DNA from 2 places in the Streptomyces sp. NPDC057099 genome. Region 2 is predicted to be linked to the other one. Evidence: riboswitches for the same ligand, from Rfam matches in the RefSeq annotation. Region 2 holds a riboswitch; the other holds the start of a gene.
The links. A riboswitch is a leader RNA that binds a small molecule or an ion and turns the genes downstream of it on or off. The one in region 2 is predicted to bind cobalamin.
Positions count from the first base shown of each region.

Region 1: it holds a riboswitch for cobalamin, as region 2 does, so the genes downstream of both, ACFT4A_RS00390 (ABC transporter substrate-binding protein) here and metE (5-methyltetrahydropteroyltriglutamate--homocysteine S-methyltransferase) in region 2, are expected to answer to the same signal.

Region 1 covers NZ_JBHUTX010000001.1:74,698-79,500, reverse strand. Annotated here, with positions in the region: gene ACFT4A_RS00400 (ABC transporter ATP-binding protein) at 1-305, opposite strand, end outside; gene ACFT4A_RS00395 (FecCD family ABC transporter permease) at 302-1,315, opposite strand; gene ACFT4A_RS00390 (ABC transporter substrate-binding protein) at 1,312-2,271, opposite strand; cobalamin riboswitch at 2,398-2,588, opposite strand; gene ACFT4A_RS00385 (CoA-binding protein) at 2,671-3,084, shown strand; gene ACFT4A_RS00380 (4-hydroxybenzoate 3-monooxygenase) at 3,093-4,316, shown strand; gene ACFT4A_RS00375 (ArsR/SmtB family transcription factor) at 4,318-4,677, opposite strand; gene ACFT4A_RS00370 (cation diffusion facilitator family transporter) at 4,740-4,803, shown strand, end outside.
Region 2 covers NZ_JBHUTX010000008.1:192,902-197,704, reverse strand. Annotated here, with positions in the region: gene metE (5-methyltetrahydropteroyltriglutamate--homocysteine S-methyltransferase) at 1-2,113, opposite strand, end outside; cobalamin riboswitch at 2,279-2,500, opposite strand; gene ACFT4A_RS14370 (energy-coupling factor ABC transporter ATP-binding protein) at 2,528-3,379, opposite strand; gene cbiQ (cobalt ECF transporter T component CbiQ) at 3,376-4,125, opposite strand; gene ACFT4A_RS14360 (energy-coupling factor ABC transporter substrate-binding protein) at 4,131-4,475, opposite strand; gene ACFT4A_RS14355 (energy-coupling factor ABC transporter permease) at 4,472-4,803, opposite strand, start outside.

The sequences.
Region 1 (4,803 bases), on a different contig from region 2:
TGTGTGTCGGCCTGTTGCTCGACCATGGCGAGGCGGCGGGCGATGGTGCGCCGGGGCAGGTCACCGAGCGAGGTGCCGTCGAGGGTGACGACCCCGGCGGTCGGCGTGAGCAGCCCGGCCAGCAGTCGCAGCAGCGTGGACTTGCCGGAGCCGTTGGGGCCGAGGACGCCGACGGTGGAGCCGGGTTCGGGGGCGAGGGCGACGCCGTCGAGGATGAGGCGCCCGTCGGTACGGCGGCTGACCCGGTCCGCCCGGAGCCCGGCCCGCACCTGCGTCTGCGTCTCACTGGTCGGTGTCTCGGTCATCGCACCCTCCGTGTCCGGTAGAGCACCGCCACGAACGCCGGCACCCCGATCAGCGAGGTCACGACCCCCACCGGCACCTCCTGCGGATCCAGGACCGTACGGGCCAGGGTGTCCACCCAGACCAGGAACACCGCACCGGCGAGGGCGGTGATCGGCAGCAGCCGGGCGTGCCCGGGTCCGGCCAGCGCCCGGGCGGCGTGCGGCAGGACCAGCCCGACGAAGCCGATCGCCCCGGCGGAGCTGACCAGCGCGGCCGTGAGCAGGGCGGTGACGCACAGCAGCACCAGGCGGGTGCGGGCCACGGACACCCCGAGCGCGGCCGCAGCGTCCTGCCCGAAGGCGAAGGCGTCGAGGGTGCGGGCGTACGACAGGCACACCACCAGCGCCACGGCCAGGACGGCGAAGCACAGCCACACGTCGGTCCACCCGGCCCCGCCGAGCGAGCCGAGGAGCCAGAACAGCACGCCCCGGGTCGTCTCGGCGTCGGCGGCGGTCAGCACGACGAAGGAGGTGAGCGCGGAGAAGAGCTGCATGGCGGCGACGCCCGCGAGGACGACCCGGTCGGTGGTGTCGCCGAGGGTGTGGCTGAGCAGCAGCACCAGCGCGAAGGAGACCAGGGCGCCGAGGAACGCCCCCGCGGACACCGAGACGACTCCGCCGCCCACGCCCAGCACGACGATGACGACCGCGCCGGTGGAGGCGCCCGAGGACACCCCGAGCACGAACGGATCGGCGAGCGGGTTGCGCAGCAGCGACTGCATCACCGCCCCGCACACGGCGAGTCCCGCCCCGCACACGGCCGCGAGCAGGGTGCGCGGCAGCCGCAGCTGCCAGACGATCCCGTCCCGGATCGGCGTCAGGTCGGAGCTGCCGAGCCCGACGTGCGAGGCGACGACGGACCACACGTCCCCGACCCGGATGTCGGCCGGTCCGATGGTGATCGCCAGGGCCACGGAGACCACCAGCAGCAAGGCGCCCGCGACACCGAGCGCCGGTCCGCGGACGGTCACTTCACGAGCCCGAACTCACGCAGTCCGGCCGCGACCTTCTCCACGCCCTCGACGGTGCGGATGGTCGGGTTCATGGCCTGCCCGCTGAGCAGCACGTACCGCTTGTTCTTGACGGCGTCCATGTTCTTGGTGACCGGGTCGGACTCCAGGAAGGCGATCTTCCGCTTCGCCGACTCGGCGGTCTCCGAGTTGCGCGTGAGATCGCCGATGACCAGGACGTCGGGGTTGCGGTCGGCGACCGTCTCCCAGTTGACCTGCGGCCATTCCTCGTGCGTGTCGTCGAAGGCGTTCTCGGCGCCGAGGGCACGCGTCATGATGCCGGGCGCCCCGCAGCAGCCGGCCATGTAGGGCGACTCGGAGTTGGCGAACCAGTACAGAAGGGAGACGTCCGAGGCGTCGACGCCCCGCGTGGCCTTCTTCATCCGCTGCTGGAGGGAGGCCACGAGCTTGTCGCCGCGGTCCTTCACTCCGAACACGGTCGCGAGGTCCCGCACCTCGCCGTAGACGGCGTCGATGCCCAGCGCCTTGTCGCGCTTGCCGTCGCCGCCGCCCGAGTTGTCCTTGCCGGCGCAGTCGGACGGGGAGACGTACGTGGGCACGCCGAGCTTCTCGAACTGGTCGCGGGTGGCGACGCCGCCCTTGCCGAGGGTGGAGACGAAGGACGCGGCGACGAAATCGGGCTCGGAGTCCAGGACCCGTTCGAAGGAGGGGTTGTTCTCGGCGATGCGCGGCACCTTCGCGTTGGCCTTCTCCAGCCCCTTCATCACGGGGTCGGTCCAGGTGGCCGTGCCGGCTATTCGGTCGGCGAGGCCGAGGGAGAGCAGGATCTCGGTGGTGCCCTGGTTGAGGGAGACGGCGTGCCGGGGCGCCTTGTCGACCCGGACCTTCCGGCCGCAGTTGTCGAGGGTGGCGGACGCCTTGGCCTTGGGGGCCTCGGAGCCTGCGCAGCCGGTCATGAGCAGGGAGCAGGCCGCGAGCAGGACGGCGGCGCGGGCGGGTCGGGCGAGGGGCAAGGAAACCAGTCCTCAGACGTCGAGGGCCCGATCGCGGAGCCCGGTCGTACGGTGCTCCCCCACCGCCGGCCGGCCGCGGGGGCCGCCAGCAGGTCTTCGGACTCGGGTTCATCCGGTGCGGGGCGCCTTCCCGTACGGCATACGAGCCGTTCAGTGGCCGCGGCCCCGCCCGTCCCCCTCACCGCTGCGCGTCAGTTCCGGATTCGCACCGGATTCCCTGACCCACGTACATGGGTTCGACTGGCCTCGGCAAGCTATCACGGAGGATCCGGGGGGAATCACGACGCACCCTGCGTCGTTGCCCGGACAGCAGCTCTTCCACGACTCCCGAGGAGGCCGCCGGTGTACGGCGACGACGCAACGGTCCGCAGGATCCTCACCGAGCTCGGCGACACCTGGGCCGTGGTGGGCCTGTCGTCGAACCGGCAGCGCGCGGCGTACGGCGTCGCCGCCGTGCTCCAGCGCTACGGCAAGCGCGTCGTGCCCGTGCACCCCAAGGCGGAGACCGTGCACGGCGAGCAGGGGTACGCGAGCCTGGCGGACATCCCCTTCGACGTGGACGTCGTGGACGTGTTCGTGAACAGCGACCTCGCCGGAGCGGTCGCGGACGAGGCCGTCGCGAAGGGCGCCGGGGCGGTGTGGTTCCAGCTCGGCGTCGTCGACGAGGCGGCGTACGACCGCACCCGGGCCGCGGGCCTGGAGATGGTGATGGACCGCTGCCCGGCGATCGAGATCCCCCGGCTCGGGCCTTCATAATCGAGCGCATGACCCACGCTTCCTCCCCTGCGAACTCCGCTGCCCCGCAACACTTCCCCGTCGTCGTCGTGGGCGCCGGTCCCGCCGGACTGACCATCGGCAACATCCTGCGGGCCGCCTCCGTGGACTGTCTGGTGCTGGAGACCGAGACCCGGGAGTTCATCGAACAGCGGCCCCGGGCCGGTGTCATCGAGGAGTGGGCCGTACGGGGCCTGGAGAAGCGGGGCCTCGCCCGGAATCTGCTGGACCGCGCCGAGCTGCACACCTCGTGCGAATTCCGTTTCGACGGAGAGCGGTACCGGTTCCACTACGGCGAGATGACGGGCAGTCATCACTTCGTCTACCCGCAGCCGTTGCTGGTGACGGACCTGGTGCGCGAGTACGCCGACGTGCGCGGCGGGGAGATCCGCTTCGGGGTCCGGGACGTCGAGGTGCAGGACATCGACACCGACCGGCCGTCCGTGTCGTACACCTGCCCGGAGACGGGTGAACAGCGGCTCGTGCACTGCGACTTCGTGGCCGGCTGCGACGGGGCGCGCGGAGTGACGCGGGCCTCGCTGCCGCCGGAGCGGGTCCGGGTCGCCCGGCACGACTACGGCATCGGCTGGCTGGCGCTGCTCGCCGAGGCCCCGCCATCGGCCGACTGCGTGCTGTTCGGCTGTCACGGGAACGGCTTCGCGGGCCAGATGCCCCGCAGCCCGGAGGTGACCCGCTACTACCTCCAGTGCCCGCCGGGCGACGACCCGGAGAACTGGCCGCACGAGCGCGTCTGGGCGGAGCTGCGGCAGCGGCTCGGGGCGGCCGGTGTGCCGCCGCTGACGGAGGGGCGGCTGATCGAGAAGCGCGTCCTGGACATGCACGACTACGTGGTCGAGCCGATGGTGCACGGCCGGCTGTACCTCGCCGGCGACGCGGCCCATCTGGTCGCCCCCATCGCCGCCAAGGGCATGAACCTCGCCCTGCACGACGCCTTCCTGCTCGGCGACGCCCTGGCGGACCGCCTGACCGACGGGGACGACAGCGGCCTCGGCGGCTACGCGGAGGCCTGCCTGCGGCGGGTGTGGGACTACCAGGAGTTCTCACAGTGGCTGGCCGAGGTGTTCCACGGGGCGGCGTCGGGCGACCCGTACCGCGCGGGCACCTCGATCGCACGGCTGCGCCGCCTGTTCTCGTCGCCCGTGGCGGCCGCCGCCTTCGCCGAGCGGTACCTGGGGACGGCCGAGCGGTACTGATTCAGTCGTGCGGGGGGCGGTCGCTGAGACGGTGGTCGGCCACGTTCAGCGCCTCGTCCACGAGTCGGCGCAGATGGCCGTCGCGAAGTGAGTAGATCACGCGGCGGCCCTCTTTGCGTGTGTCCACCAGGCCCGCGAGACGCAGCCGCGCCAGGTGCTGGCTGACGGCGGGCCGTGCCGCCCCGCACGCCTCCGTGAGGGTCGTGACATCGGCCTCTCCCCCGGTCAGCGCGTGCAGCAGGGCGAGCCGGGTCCGGTCCCCCAGGAGGGCGAGGAGTTCGGCGGCGAGCGCCAACTGTTCCTCGCCGGGGCTGCGCGGATGCGCATCGTGCGCAGGTGACAGGTGCATGCGTGCGCTCATACGCACATAATGGCCCTGTGGGCGTGTGCACGTCCACTCCCGCGCACCGGAAGGGGACCCACGTGAGCGACCGGCACGAGCACTCCCACCCTCACCACCACCGGCACAGCCTGCGCCACCGGCTGT
Region 2 (4,803 bases):
CACCCGGCCCCGCCTCGCGCGGATAGCCGTGCGAGGCGAGTTCGCGGGCGACCTGCATATGGGAGCGGGCGGCCTCCAGGCTGATGACGTCCGCGTCGAGGTCGTCGATGGCCTGCACGATGTCGCCGAACTCGGCGTAGCACATGTGCGTGTGGATCTGCGTGTCCGGCCGCACCCCGGCCGTGCTGAGCCGGAAGGCCTCCGTGGCCCACGCCAGATACTCCGGCCGGTCGGCGGCACGCAGCGGCAGTGTCTCGCGCAGGGCGGGCTCGTCGACCTGGATGACCGACGTCCCGGCCGTCTCCAGGTCTCCCACCTCGTCGCGCAGGGCGAGGGCGACCTGCCGGGCCGTCTCGGCGAGCGGCTGGTCGTCGCGGACGAAGGACCAGGCGAGCATGGTGACCGGCCCGGTGAGCATGCCCTTGACCGGACGGTCCGTGAGGGACTGCGCGTACGTCGTCCAGCGCACGGTCATCGGCTCGGGGCGGGAGATGTCGCCGGCCAGGATCGGCGGGCGGACGTAGCGGGTGCCGTAGGACTGGACCCAGCCGTGCTGCGTGGCGAGGTAGCCGGTGAGCTGCTCGGCGAAGTACTGGACCATGTCGTTGCGTTCGGCCTCGCCGTGCACCAGGACGTCCAGACCGGCCTTCTCCTGGAAGGAGATCACCTCCTGGATCTCGGCCTTGATGCGCTCCTCGTAGCCGGCCGTGTCGATACGGCCCGACCGCAGGTCCGCCCGGGCGGTACGCACCTCACCGGTCTGCGGGAAGGAGCCGATCGTGGTCGTCGGCAGCAGGGGCAGACCGAGCCGGGCGCGCTGGGCGGCGGTTCGCTCGGCGTACGGCAGCGAGCGGCGGGCGTCCGCCCCGGACACCGCGGCCGTGCGGGCGCGGACCGCCGGGTCGCGGGTGATCGGGGAGTTCGCCCGGGAGGACAGGTCCGCCCGGTTCGCGGCGAGTTGCGCGCCGATCGTGTCGGTGCCCTGCGCGAGACCGCGCGCGAGGGTGACGATCTCGGCGGTCTTCTGCCGCGCGAAGGCGAGCCAGCGCAGGACCTGCGGCTCGATGTCCCGCTCCGCCCCCGTGTCCAGCGGCACGTGCAGGAGGGAGCAGGAGGCCGAGACGTCGACCCGGTCGGCCAGGCCGAGGAGCGTGCCGAGCCGGGAGAGCGAGGCCGCCAGGTCGTTGATCCAGATGTTGCGGCCGTTGACCACACCGGCGACCAGCCGCTTGCCCGGCAGACCGCCCACCGCCGCCAGATCGTCCAGGTTGGCCGCCGCCGACTCCGTGAAGTCCACCGCGAGTCCCTCGACCGGCGCCTTCGCCAGTACCGGCAGGGCGTTCCCGAGCCGGTCGAAGTACGAGGCCACCAGCAGCTTCGACCGGTCGGTGAGGGCTCCGAGGTCGCGGTAGGCACGCTCGGCGGCGTTCAGCTCGGCCGGGGTCCGGTCCTGGACCAGGGCAGGCTCGTCCAGCTGGACCCACTCGGCGCCCGCCGCGCGCAGGTCGGCGAGGACCTCTGCGTACACGGGCAGCAGCCGGTCCAGGAGCGTGAGCGGCTCGAAGTCGGCGGGCACACCCGGAGCGGGCTTGGCGAGAAGCAGATACGTGACGGGGCCGACGAGGACGGGGCGCGCGGTGTGGCCGAGCGCCAGCGCCTCGCGCAGCTCGGCGACCTGCTTGGCGGAGTCGGCGGTGAAGACCGTGTCCGGACCCAGCTCGGGCACCAGGTAGTGGTAGTTCGTGTCGAACCACTTGGTCATCTCCAGTGGCGCCACGTCCTGCGTGCCACGCGCCATGGCGAAGCAGCCGTCCAGGGCGTCCGCCGCGACGGCCTCCCGGTGACGGTCGGGGATCGCGCCGACCATGACGGTGGTGTCCAGGACGTGGTCGTAGAACGAGAAGTCGCCCGTCGGGACCTCGTCGATGCCGGCGTCGGCCAGCTGCCGCCAGTTCGAGGCGCGCAGGTCGGCGGCGGTGGCCCGGAGGGCGTCGGCGGTGACGCGGCCCTTCCAGTAGCCCTCGATCGCCTTCTTCAGTTCCCTGTTCTGTCCCTGGCGGGGGTAGCCGTACACGGTGGCCCGTGCTGCCGCGGCTGCGGGCTTGGTGGTCACGGAGATCTCCTTCGCGAGACGAATCCCTGAGATCCCGGCGACGGGACGAGAGCGCGAAGGGGTGACGAACCCGACGGAGTCGACCTCGCGCGGCACAGCGCGGTCGTTCGCCTGGTAAGTACGCCGACCCGCCCTCGAGGTCACCGGAATGTCCGCGCACGGATCGTCCGCGCGCGGGCAGTTGGCAGGTCTTCGGACTCGCGGGCACGTTCTCACCATGTGAGAACACCTACTGGCCGTCGCTTCCCGGGCCCTGCGTGGACCCAGTGCGTATGACGGCGGTCGTTCCCGCTCACCGCTGCGGGGCAGTCCCGGATTCCCACCGGGTTCCCTCTTGCGACGCATCCCGCCTGGCTGACGGGGCGAACCAGCTGCACCGCCAGCCTATACACGGTCAGGCCGCGGAAGCGACCCTCAGCCGCCGCTCACCGGCCGCCCCGCCGCCAGCGCGGCCAGCTCCTCCGGGGTGCGCGGACCGGGCGCCGACCCGGTCAACAGCCCCTGCGCGCGCAGGAGGTCCGCGGCGGCGGCACCCCACGGCAACCGCAGTCCCGCCTGCCGGAGGAGATCGGTCCGGGCCAGCGCCGTGGGCGCGGGGGCGAGGTGCACACCGTCCGGGGTGAGGAGCGCCGCGTCGTCGGCCCAGCGCAGGGCGAGATCGACGTCGTGGGTGGCCATCACCACCGTGGTGCCGCTCGCCCGCAGCCCGTCGAGCGTGGCCAGGAGCCGTTCCTGGCCGTCGGGGTCGAGTCCGGCCGTCGGCTCGTCGAGGATCAGGACACGGGGCCGCATGGCGACCGCGCCCGCGATGGCGGTCCGCTTGCGCTGCCCGTAGGAGAGCAGATGGGTGGGCCGGTCGGCCAGGGCGCCGATGTCCAGGGCGGCGAGCGACTCCGCCACCCGCGCCCGTACCTCCGTGTCGGACAGCCCGAGGTTCAGCGGCCCGAACGACACGTCCTGCTCGACGGACGCCGCGAACAGCTGGTCGTCAGGGTCCTGCACCACGAGCTGGACGGTCGTCCGCAGCCGGGTCAGGCCCTTGCGGTCGTACGTCACCGGCTGCCCGTCGACCGTCAACCGCCCCTCGTGCGGCCGCAGTCCGCCGCTGAGCAGCCGCATCAGCGTGGTCTTGCCGCTGCCGTTGCGGCCGAGCAGCGCGAGCGCCCGCCCCTCGCGGATCTCGAAGTCGAGGCCGCTGAGCACGGCCGGGCCGTCCTCGTAGGCGAAGGACGCGCCCCGCAGGGCGACGAGGGCGGGCTCGCTCATGTCAGCGGCCTTTCCAGTACGAAGGTGAGGACGGCCAGTGCCGCGAGGAGCGCGCAACTGGCGACCGTGAAGCGGACGGAGACGCGGGCCTCGGGCACCAGGACACGCAGGGTCCCGTCGTAGCCGCGCCCGGCGAGACCCGCCTGGAGGCGGGCCGCCCGGTCGAAGGCCCGGACGAACGCGGTCGCGCCGAGCCCGCCCAGCGAACGCCAGGCGGCGGCCCGCGTGGTGTGCCCGAGCCGGGCTGCCTGCGCGTCACGGATCCGGCGCACGGAGTCAAGCAGCAGAAAGCTCATGCGGTACGTCACGAGCGCGACATCGACGACCGGCGCCGGGACGCCGGCCCGGACCAGGCGCGGCAGCAGGTCGGACATGGGTGTGGTGAAGGCGAACAGCAGCACCCCGAGGGAGGCCGCCGAGGTGCGCAGCAGCAACTCCCCGGCCCGCAGCGGCCCGTCGTCCGCGAGGGAGACGAAGCCCTCCGGCCCGCCGACCTGGACGAGCAGTGTGAGGGCACCGGTCACGCAGAAGCCCAGCGGCACCCGGTAGGCCCGCCACAGCCTGCGGCCGGGTACCCCGGCCGGCCCCAGCAGCAGGGACACGGCCGTCACCAGCACCAGGGCGGCGCCCGGCCAGGGCGGCAGCGAGATGGCCAGTACGGTGAGTCCCAGACCGAGCACGGCCTTGTCCACGGGATGGCGGTGGCGCCAGCGACTGCTGTGCGCCGCCGCGTCGATCGGCAGCACGCGGCTCAGGCCCTTTCGGCCGTGGACTCCTCGGGATCGCGTTCCCGCGCCTGCTGCTCACCCTGGCGCCGGCCCCGGCGCAGGCCGAAGTAGTAGGCGAGGACACCGGCACCCAGCGCCGCCTGCAGGGCGAACAGGGCCGATTCGATCTCACCCGACGGCGGCTCGTACAGCGGCGAGAACCAGGGCTTGTAGTCCGGGTCGATCTCGGTGATCGCCGTCTCGGCCTGCGCGTCGGCGCCCGTGAACGGCTCCTCCTTGTGGTCGCCGAGGCCGAGCGCGAGCGGCAGTACGGCGAGCGCGGCCACGGCGATCAGCAGCAGGAGGTTGATCTTCGTGTTCTTCTTCATCGGGCCGCCACCTCGGTCTCGGTCCCGGACTGCTTCTTGGCGAGGAGCACGCCCAGCCGGGTCAGTTCGCCCTTGCTGGACTGCACCAGCAGCCGCATCACGAGCACGGTCAGCAGCCCCTCGCTCACCGCGAGCGGGATCTGGGTGACGGCGAAGATGGTGCCGAACTTGCCGAGCGCGCCCACGAACCCGCTGCCCGGGTCGGGGAAGGCGAGCGCCAGCTGAACGCTGGTGACGCAGTACGTGGACAGGTCGGCGAAGAACGCCCCGAAGAAGACCGCGACCATCAGCGGCACGCCGTACCGCCGCAGCAGCTTGTACACGGCGT